4 regions of the Streptomyces sp. NPDC056128 genome follow, and region 1 is predicted to be linked to each of the others. Evidence: riboswitches for the same ligand, from Rfam matches in the RefSeq annotation. Region 1 holds a riboswitch; each other region holds the start of a gene.

Evidence for each region. A riboswitch is a leader RNA that binds a small molecule or an ion and turns the genes downstream of it on or off. The one in region 1 is predicted to bind cobalamin.
Region 2: another riboswitch for cobalamin. It lies ahead of ACFC1X_RS25720 (ribonucleoside-diphosphate reductase subunit alpha); the one in region 1 lies ahead of ACFC1X_RS35470 (energy-coupling factor ABC transporter permease).
Region 3: another riboswitch for cobalamin. It lies ahead of ACFC1X_RS17020 (CoA-acylating methylmalonate-semialdehyde dehydrogenase); the one in region 1 lies ahead of ACFC1X_RS35470 (energy-coupling factor ABC transporter permease).
Region 4: another riboswitch for cobalamin. It lies ahead of ACFC1X_RS27330 (cobalamin biosynthesis protein); the one in region 1 lies ahead of ACFC1X_RS35470 (energy-coupling factor ABC transporter permease).

What each region holds. Positions count from the first base shown of each region.
Region 1 is NZ_JBHJVQ010000034.1:25,797-27,983, forward strand. It holds gene cbiQ (cobalt ECF transporter T component CbiQ) at 1-56, opposite strand, end outside; gene ACFC1X_RS35465 (energy-coupling factor ABC transporter substrate-binding protein) at 57-395, opposite strand; gene ACFC1X_RS35470 (energy-coupling factor ABC transporter permease) at 392-1,099, opposite strand; cobalamin riboswitch at 1,129-1,315, opposite strand; gene ACFC1X_RS35475 (potassium channel family protein) at 1,392-1,865, opposite strand; partial or broken gene ACFC1X_RS35480 (chloride channel protein) at 1,956-2,187, opposite strand, start outside.
Region 2 is NZ_JBHJVQ010000016.1:21,797-23,983, forward strand. It holds gene ACFC1X_RS25720 (ribonucleoside-diphosphate reductase subunit alpha) at 1-1,068, opposite strand, end outside; cobalamin riboswitch at 1,193-1,355, opposite strand; gene ACFC1X_RS25725 (GNAT family N-acetyltransferase) at 1,403-1,909, opposite strand; gene mctP (monocarboxylate uptake permease MctP) at 1,983-2,187, opposite strand, start outside.
Region 3 is NZ_JBHJVQ010000007.1:155,466-157,652, forward strand. It holds gene ACFC1X_RS17020 (CoA-acylating methylmalonate-semialdehyde dehydrogenase) at 1-1,334, opposite strand, end outside; cobalamin riboswitch at 1,515-1,696, opposite strand; partial or broken gene alaS (alanine--tRNA ligase) at 1,784-2,187, opposite strand, start outside.
Region 4 is NZ_JBHJVQ010000018.1:53,907-56,093, forward strand. It holds gene ACFC1X_RS27320 (anion permease) at 1-369, shown strand, start outside; gene ACFC1X_RS27325 (hypothetical protein) at 404-625, shown strand; cobalamin riboswitch at 762-904, shown strand; gene ACFC1X_RS27330 (cobalamin biosynthesis protein) at 1,004-1,969, shown strand; gene ACFC1X_RS27335 (cobyric acid synthase) at 1,966-2,187, shown strand, end outside.

The sequences.
Region 1 (2,187 bases):
ACGGGATGGCGGCGGCGCCACCGACTGCTGTGGGCCGCCGCGTCGATCGGCAGCACTCAGTCCCCTTCGGGAGCGTCCCGCAGTGCCGTCGCCGCCCGCTCCTCGCCCTGCCGCCGGCCCCGGCGCACACCGAAGTAGTACGCCAGCACGCCCGCGCCGAGCGCGGCCTGCACCGCGAACAGCGCCGACTCGATCTCGCCGGACGGCGGTTCGTACAGCGGCGAGAACCACGGCTCGTAGTCCGGCTCGATCTCCGTGATCGCCGTCTCCGCCTCCGCGTCCGCGCCGGCGAACGGCTCCTCCTTGTGGTCGCCGAGCCCCAGCACCAGCGGCAGCACCGCGAGCGCGGCCACGGCGAGCAGCAGCAGGGCGTTGATCTTCGCGTTGCGGGTCATCGGGCCACCGCCTCCTGCTCGTCGGACGTGGTCTTGCCCGACCGGGTGAGCAGCACGCCCAGCCGGGTCAGTTCACCCTTGCTGGACTGCACCAGCAGCCGCATCACGATCACCGTGAGCAGGCCCTCGCTGACCGCGAGCGGGATCTGCGTGACGGCGAAGATGGACCCGAACTTGCCGAGCGCCCCGGCGAATCCGCTGCTCGGGTCCGGGAAGGCCAGCGCCAGCTGCACGCTGGTCACGCAGTAGGTGGACAGGTCGGCGACGAACGCGCCGAAGAACACGGCGACCATCAGCGGCACGTCGTAGCGGCGCAGCAGCCGGTAGACGCCGTACCCGGCCCAGGGACCGACGATCGCCATCGAGAAGACGTTGGCGCCCAGCGTGGTCAGCCCGCCGTGGGCGAGCAGCAGCGCCTGGAAGAGCAGGGTGATGGTGCCCAGGACCGCCATGATCGGCGGCCGGAAGAGGATGGCGCCCAGACCGGTGCCGGTCGGATGGGAGCAGCTTCCGGTGACGGAGGGCAGTTTCAGGGCCGACAGGACGAACGTGAAGGCACCGGAGGCGCCGAGGAGCAGCGTGCTCTCCGGGTGCTCCCTGACCTCACGGGTGAGTGACCGGACTCCGTGGACGACGAACGGCGCGGACGCGACACCCCAGGCGATCGCGTGCGCCGGTGGCAGAAAGCCCTCGGCTATGTGCATGGCTCAGCAGACCCTCTCCAGCACCTCGTGGATGGACGACGCGCCCTGGCCGGTCTCCTGGCTGACGGGTACCGCAGTCCGGGCAACGCCTTCCCGGGTCACGAGGACCCAGTGGCTGCCCACGAGGGGCCGGAGCCGGACTTCCCGATTCACAGTGGCGAGGGCCGCACCGGCATCACACCGGATTTCCCGTTCACCAAGGCGTGGCGACAGTAGTGCTCCCACGGGGGTGGTGACAAGCGGGCCTCCTGTCGCGCGGACCCGGCGGACAGGGCTCGGGGCTGCGGAAACGTCAGCCGGACCGGTCCCGTTCGGTGCGCCGGACCACCATGGCGCGCGCCCGCGTGCTGAGCGCGGTCGCGGCGGCGGTGAGGAAGACGAAGCTGTAGGCGATCTGGAGCAGGGTCACGATCCGGGCGGACTGCCCGCTCGGCGTGATGTCCCCGTACCCGACCGTGGCGAGCGTGACCACCGTGAAGTAGAGCGCGTCGACGCGGGTGTGCAGGCCGGTGAACTCGCCCGGCTGCTTGGCGAGGGCGTAGTACGTGGCCGAGAAGATGTGCACGGACAGGATGATCAGCAGGGTGATGACCACACCGGGCTTGGTCTCGGGGCGGTCCACGAGGACGTGGTGGATCTGCCGGAGCAGCAGCGCGGCCACGACGGCCAGCAGCAGGGAGCACAGCACCCAGCTCAGCACGGGCCGGTGCGGCCCCAGATGGTCGAGGGGGAGCAGGAAGTAGGCCACGACCACCGCCACCGCCACGCAGACGCGTACGACCCAGGGCCGGGCGGTGTGCCAGGCGGTACGGGTCGGTACGGTCCGGCGCTCCGTCACCCGGTCGTTCCCGTCGTCGGGGGGGTGGGCCGCTTCCGGTTCCGTCCGGCGCACCACCTGGGAGACGACGAAGGAGACCACCGACGCGGTGACGATCAGCGGCATCTGGTCGTACGCGTCCCCGCCCATCAGCAGCACCGCCAGGACCGCGCTGGACAGCGGCAGCCCCGTCACCGCGGCCGCCGCGGCGGAGATGCCGAGGGCGAGCGCCGGGGTCGCGCCGAAGCCGGGCAGCCCGGAGCAGGCCATG
Region 2 (2,187 bases), on a different contig from region 1:
GAACTCGTCCGGGATCCAGTGCGCCAGGTTGAGGTTGTGCGTGCGGCGGGCGTCCTCGCCGGTGTTGTCCCGCAGCTCCAGGAACTCCTCGATGTCCGCGTGCCAGGTCTCCAGGTAGACCGCCGCCGCGCCCTTGCGCCGGCCGCCCTGGTTCACGGCCGCCACCGAGGCGTCCAGCGTCTTCAGGAACGGGACGATGCCGTTGGAGTGCCCGTTGGTGCCTCGGATCAGCGAACCCCGGGAGCGGACGCGGGAGTAGGCGATGCCGATGCCGCCGGCGTGCTTGGAGAGCCGGGCGACCTGGTGGAGGCGGTCGTAGAGGGAGTCCAGCTCGTCCTTGGGGGAGTCGAGGAGGTAGCAGGACGACATCTGGGCGTGCCGGGTGCCCGAGTTGAACAGGGTGGGGGAGGAGGGCAGGTAGTCGAGGCGGCTCATCAGGCCGTAGAGGGCGGAGACCTCTTCCACGGAGTGGGCGCCCGTCTCTGAATTGGACACAGTGTCCTCGGCGAGGCCGGCGGCCACCCGCAGCATGAAGTGCTGGGGCGTCTCGACGACCTTGCGGGTGATCGGGTGCCGCAGCAGGTAGCGGCTGTGCAGGGTGCGCAGCCCGAAGTAGCCGAAGCGGTCGTCGGCGGCCCGGTCGATCGTCGCGTCCAGCCGGTCCGCGTGCAGCCGTACGAACTCGGCGGTGCGGTCGGCGATCAGGCCCTCGCGGTGGCCGGTGGCGACCGACTCGGTGAAGGACGTGACGCCCTGGGAGGCGGCCTCCGCGCGGATGCCGATGGTCAGCAGCCGGGCGGCAAGGCGGGAGTAGACCGGGTCCTCGGAGATGAGACCGGCGGCCGCCTCCGTGGCCAGCTCGCGCAGCTCGGCCTCGTCCGCGTGGGCGGACCGGCCGCGCAGCGCGGCGGCGGCGACCCGGCCGGGGTCGGCGTCGGGGAGGTCGGCGGTCAGAGCGGTCAGGGTCCGCAGCAGGGCGGCACCGGGTCCGTCGGACTCCTCGGTCACCGGCATCGCTGAAGTCGTCACCGGGGTCGCTGTGGCCGGATCGGCTGGCGCGATGGTCACGTGGGGGCACTCCCTCGCTCGGCACGGGGCCTGGCGGAGGGCAGGGGGCAGCACACGAGCGCACGCGGCGTCGCGTCCACCGGCCCACTCCACGAGGCCCGGACGTCATGGCACCCGGGCCGGGAGGCCGGGGCGCACTGTCGGCAGGTCCTCGGACTGAGGCACGCGTGCACGTACGTCCGAGAACGTACGGATACACGCATGTACACCGTTGCGGGACAGTTCCGGATTCACACCGGATTCCCCTGCGGCGACAGCGAGCACGAGCATACATCTTGTGCCGGGCTCCGCCAGCACCCCCAGATGTTGTGTCCGCCAGTGTGTCGGGGTGGTGTCAGAGCGTCAGTTCATAGGTGAGGAGAGTGATGTCGTCCAGCTCCGGCAGGGGGTTCCAGTCGCGGTCCGGTGTGCGGGTGAAGCCCAGGCGCGCGTAGAGGCGGTGGGCGGTGCGCATGGTGCCCTGGGTGGACAGCACGACGCGTGTGCAGCCCTCCACGGACCGGGCGCGGTCGACGCAGGCCCGTACGAGCGCCTCGCCGGCCCCGCGTCCGCGTGCCTCGCGGGCGACGGCGAGCATGCGTATCTCGGCCTCACCGGGCCGGGCGATGTCCGCCATGGGCCCGCCGGAGGGGACGAAGGTCACGCCGCCGAGCACTCCGCCGTCCGCCGCGGCGACCAGCACCTCGGCGGCCGCCGCCCGCTTGGCCACGGCGCGCAGCTCGTGGAGGTACGCGTCGTCCTCCCCGAAGTCGAGGAGGCCGTCGCGCAGGTAGGCCTGTGCGGTGATCTCACCGAGGGTGTCGTACTCCTCGGCCGCCGCCCGCCGGATCACGAAGTCCATGCCGCCGAGTGTGCCCGACGGGTACGACAACGGGCCGCCGGATTTCTCCGACGGCCCGCTGACGAGGAAGGCCCTAGTGCGAGGTGCCCGCCGTGGCCGGCGGCAGTTCGACCTCGACGCCCGGGTCGCCCGCGTCCGCCGTGTAGTCGCTCGGCTTGGTCTCGTCGACGCCGTCGGGTGCCTTGACCGCCCGCAGGACGAAGGTCAGGACCACGGTGACCACGATGTTCAGCACGAAGGCGGTGAGACCGATGTAGCCGATCTCGCCGATGCCGGGG
Region 3 (2,187 bases), on a different contig from region 1:
CCGACCATGCCGGTGTTCACCCGCCGGGTGAAGTCGCGGGCGGTGTCGCCGTCGCGGGTGAAGAGGGCCACGCCGTTGCCGTAGGGGTGCTCGCTGGGCAGGCGCAGGGCCTCCTCGTAGTCGGCGGCGCGTACGACGGACAGCACCGGTCCGAAGATCTCCTCCCGGTAGACGCGCATGGCGGGGGTCACCCGGTCGAAGAGCGACGCTCCGGCGAAGAAGCCGTTCTCGTGCCCCTCAAGGACGAAGTCCCTCCCGTCCACGACGAGTTCGGCGCCCTCCTCGACGCCGAGGTCCACGTAGGAGCGGACCCGGTCCACCGCGTCCCGGCCGACCAGGGGGCCGAAGTCGGACTCGGGGTCGTCGCTGCGGCCGATCCGCAGCGAGCCGATGCGCTCCTTCAGCCGGGCCACGAGGGCGTCGGCGGTGTCCTCGCCCACCGGCACGGCGACGGAGATGGCCATGCAGCGCTCGCCGGCCGAGCCGTAACCGGCCCCGATCAGGGCGTCGACGGCCTGGTCGAGGTCGGCGTCCGGCATCACGATCATGTGGTTCTTGGCGCCGCCGAAGCACTGGGCGCGCTTGCCGTGGGCGGCGGCGGTGGCGTAGACGTGCGCGGCGACCGGGGTGGAACCGACGAAGCCGAGCGCCGCCACGCGAGGATCTTCGAGGAGGGTGTCGACGGTCTCCCGGGCACCGTTGACGACGTTGAGGACACCGGGCGGCAGCCCGGCCTCCAGGAACAGTTCGGCGAGCCGCAGCGGGACGGACGGGTCTCGCTCCGACGGCTTGAGGATGAAGGCGTTGCCGCAGGCCAGGGCGGGGGCGGCCTTCCACAGGGGGATCATCGCGGGGAAGTTGAACGGCGTGATGCCGGCGGCCACGCCGAGCGGGGCGCGCAGGGAGTGGACGTCGATGCCGGTACCGGCGTTGTCGGTGAACTCGCCCTTGAGCAGGTGCGGGATGCCCGCCGCGAACTCGACGACCTCCAGGCCGCGCTGGAGGTCGCCGTGCGCGTCGGCGATCGTCTTGCCGTGCTCGGCGGAGAGCAGCCGGGCCAGCGCGTCCTTCTCCTGTTCCACCAGCTGGAGGAACCGCATGAGGACCCGGGCGCGGCGCTGCGGGTTCCACTCGCCCCACTCGCGTTGGGAGTTGACGGAGTCGGCGATGACCGCCTCCGTCTCGGTGCGGTTGGCGAGGGGCACCAGGGCCTGGACCTCGCCGGTGTTGGGGTCGTACACCTCGCCGTGGGCCCCCGAGGTTCCCGGGGTGTGCTTGCCGCCGACGAAGTGGGTCAACTCGCGCACGGAGGCGCGTTCGTGCTCGCGGACCATGACTGCCTGCTCTCGTCAGGAGGGATCCGGGGATGGCGCACCGGTCCCGCACGCGCACGCCGGTGGCGTACGGGTGCCGGAGGGCGCGAGTCGCGTATGGCCGGAATCCCGTCAGAGGGCGGGTTCACCAGGGTCGTGGGTGCACACCGGTGCCATGCGTGTCAGCTCCATCCTCGTGGAAAACACGGAACATCCCGCGGCCGGTATCCTGACTCCCGGATCAGCGCGCGCCGTCCGCCTTCCCGACATCCAACTCGTCAGTGGCGTACCGCTCGACGGCGTACTCCCCGGTCACAGTGGCGGGACCGTGCCGGAATCACACCGGCTTCCCTGCACCGCGGGCCTTGTACTCGCGACTATATAGTTGGACGTCCTAGTAAATCCAGTGCCGCGCGGCGGGCAGGCGCCGGGAGGGCCCTGCGCCGGGCCCCGGGCTCTCCCGCTCGGTGTCAGTGTCCGGCGACGAGCCGTGGCAGGGTGGCGAGGACGCCGGTGACCCGGCCGGCGGGCAGGCCGCCGCCCTGGGCCAGGTCGGGGGATCCGCCGCCGCGGCCGTCGAGGAGCGCCTTGACCAGCGTGGCCGCGTTCAGCCCGGCCTCCCGGGCCTTCTTGTTGAGGGCCACGACGACCGCGCCGTGGTCCGTTCCCACGGCGACGGCTCCGGGCGTGGTGCCGGGCAGACGGTCGCGTACCGCCAGGGCCAGGGCGCGGGCCTCGTCGGCGCCGCCCTCGGCGGTGGTGGTGACGACGAGGGTGCCGCCGGCGTCGACGGCCTGCCCGGCGAGTTCGGTGGCACGGACCGTGGTGGCCCGGCTCTTGAGGCGGGCGTTCTCCCGGTCGGCTGCCTTGAGCC
Region 4 (2,187 bases), on a different contig from region 1:
GGCGCGGGCCTCGGCCGCAAGGGCGGCGTGGTGCGCTGGTCCACGGCCACCCGGATGTTCGTCGCCTGGGGTCTGACGCTCCCGGCCGCGGCCCTGGTCGCCGCCATCGCCGAGTGGGTCTGCCGCCTCGGCGACTGGGGCACGGCGATCGTCGCGGTCTTCCTGGTGGTCTCCAGCGCCGCCATCTGGAAGATCTCCCGGCGCGAGGTCGTCGACCACACCAACGTCGTCGACCCCCACGAGCCCGAGTCGGCCGGTGTGGTCACCACGGCGATGGCCGCCGTCTCCCCGCCCCCGGCGCACGTGGCCGAGGAGCTGCCGGCCGACCCGTCCGAGGCCAAGACCCCGTCGGCCGCCACCACCGTCTGAGCCCGCGTCCCGGGTACGAAGGAAGCGAACCCCCATGAGCATCGACTGGGCAGCACTGGGCTCCGTCTTCGGCGTCAGCCTCGTGGCCACCGTGGCCCTGGTGGGCCTTTTCACCCTCGGCATCGTCGGACTCTCCCGCCAGGAGCGGGCCACCGCCGAGGGCGGCTCCGCTGCCCTCGCGGTCACCGGCGCGTACGCGTGCTTCGCGGCCTGCGCGGCGGCGGTGGCGTACGGCATCTATCTGATCGTCGCCTGACCCACCGAACACCCCCGGGGCGGGGCGCGGGACGGACTCGGACCGTCGCGCGCCCCGCCTCTTCGTGTACCGGCGCACACCACCCGTGTGTGGGGCTTCGCACACTCCCCCGCCGCAGGTCAACGCCAGGTTGACGGGTGTTCTCGGGCCGTGGTGGACTTCCGGGGCCATCTACGGCGGCAGGAGAGGAAGCCCGGTGCGATTCCGGCGCGGTCCCGCCACTGTGACCGGGGAGCAGACCCCGGTAGCCAGGAACTCTCACCGCCGGACTCTTCGAACCAGGGCGTGGACACCCTGAGTGAGGACGCGACGCGATGCCCGGCTGCCGACCGACGTTCAGTACCAGGTGCTCCCCTGCCCGTGTGACCGGCTGAACCCGTGCGTGCCGGACGCGTCTTCGCGTACGGCGCCGCCGCCGGCCTGCTCGGTGACCTCCTCCTCGGCGACCCGCGCCGCGGACACCCGGTCGCCGCGTTCGGCCGCGCCGCCGGTGCCGTGGAACGGGTGCTGTGGCGTGACCACCGGGGCTGGGGCGCGCTGCACACCCTGGTGTGCGCCGGTGGCGCCACCGCCCTGGGCTCGGCCGCCGCGCACGCCGTACGCCGCTCCCCCGCCGCCTCGGTCGCGCTGACCGGCGCGGCCACCTGGGCCGTGGTCGGCGGTACGTCGCTGGCGCGCGAGGCCCTCGTCATCGGCCGGGCCCTGGAGGCCGGGGACGTCGAGGCGGCCCGGGCGCGGCTGCCGCACCTGTGCGGGCGGGACCCGCAGGCACTGGACGCCGACGGGATCGCGCGGGCGGTCGTGGAGTCGGTCGCCGAGAACACCTCGGACGCGGTGGTGGGCGCCCTGGTCTGGGGTGCAGTCGGCGGAGTGCCGGGACTGCTCGGCTTCCGTGCGGTGAACACCCTGGACGCCATGGTCGGCCACAAGTCGCCCCGGTACCGGCGCTACGGCTGGGCCTCGGCCCGCCTCGACGACCTCGCGGGCTGGCCGGGCGCCCGCCTGACCGCCCTGCTGACCACCGTGGCCGGCGGCGATCCGCGGGGCGCCGTACGGGCCTGGCGCGCGGACGCCGGACGGCACCCGAGCCCCAACGCCGGTCCCGTGGAGGCGTCGTTCGCGGGCGCCCTCGGGGTGCGGCTCGGCGGGACGCTCTCCTACGGCGGGCGGGTCGAGCACCGGCCCGTGCTCAACGGGGCGGCGGGGCGCGCCGTCCGGGCCGGTTCCGGCGACATCGAACGGGCCGCTCGGCTCTCCCGGCGCGTGGGCTGGCTGGCGCTCGGCGTGTGCGCCGGCGCCCGGCTGCTGGTGCGCGGGGCCGTCAGGAAGGGACGTACGTCATGAACGGTGGACTCCTCGTCGCCGGCACCACCTCCGACGCCGGCAAGAGCGTCGTCACGGCCGGGATCTGCCGCTGGCTGGTGCGCCAGGGCGTGAAGGTCGCGCCCTTCAAGGCGCAGAACATGTCGCTCAACTCCTTCGTGACGCGCGAGGGCGCGGAGATCGGGCGGGCGCAGGCCATGCAGGCCCAGGCCTGCCGGGTGGAGCCGACCGCGCTGATG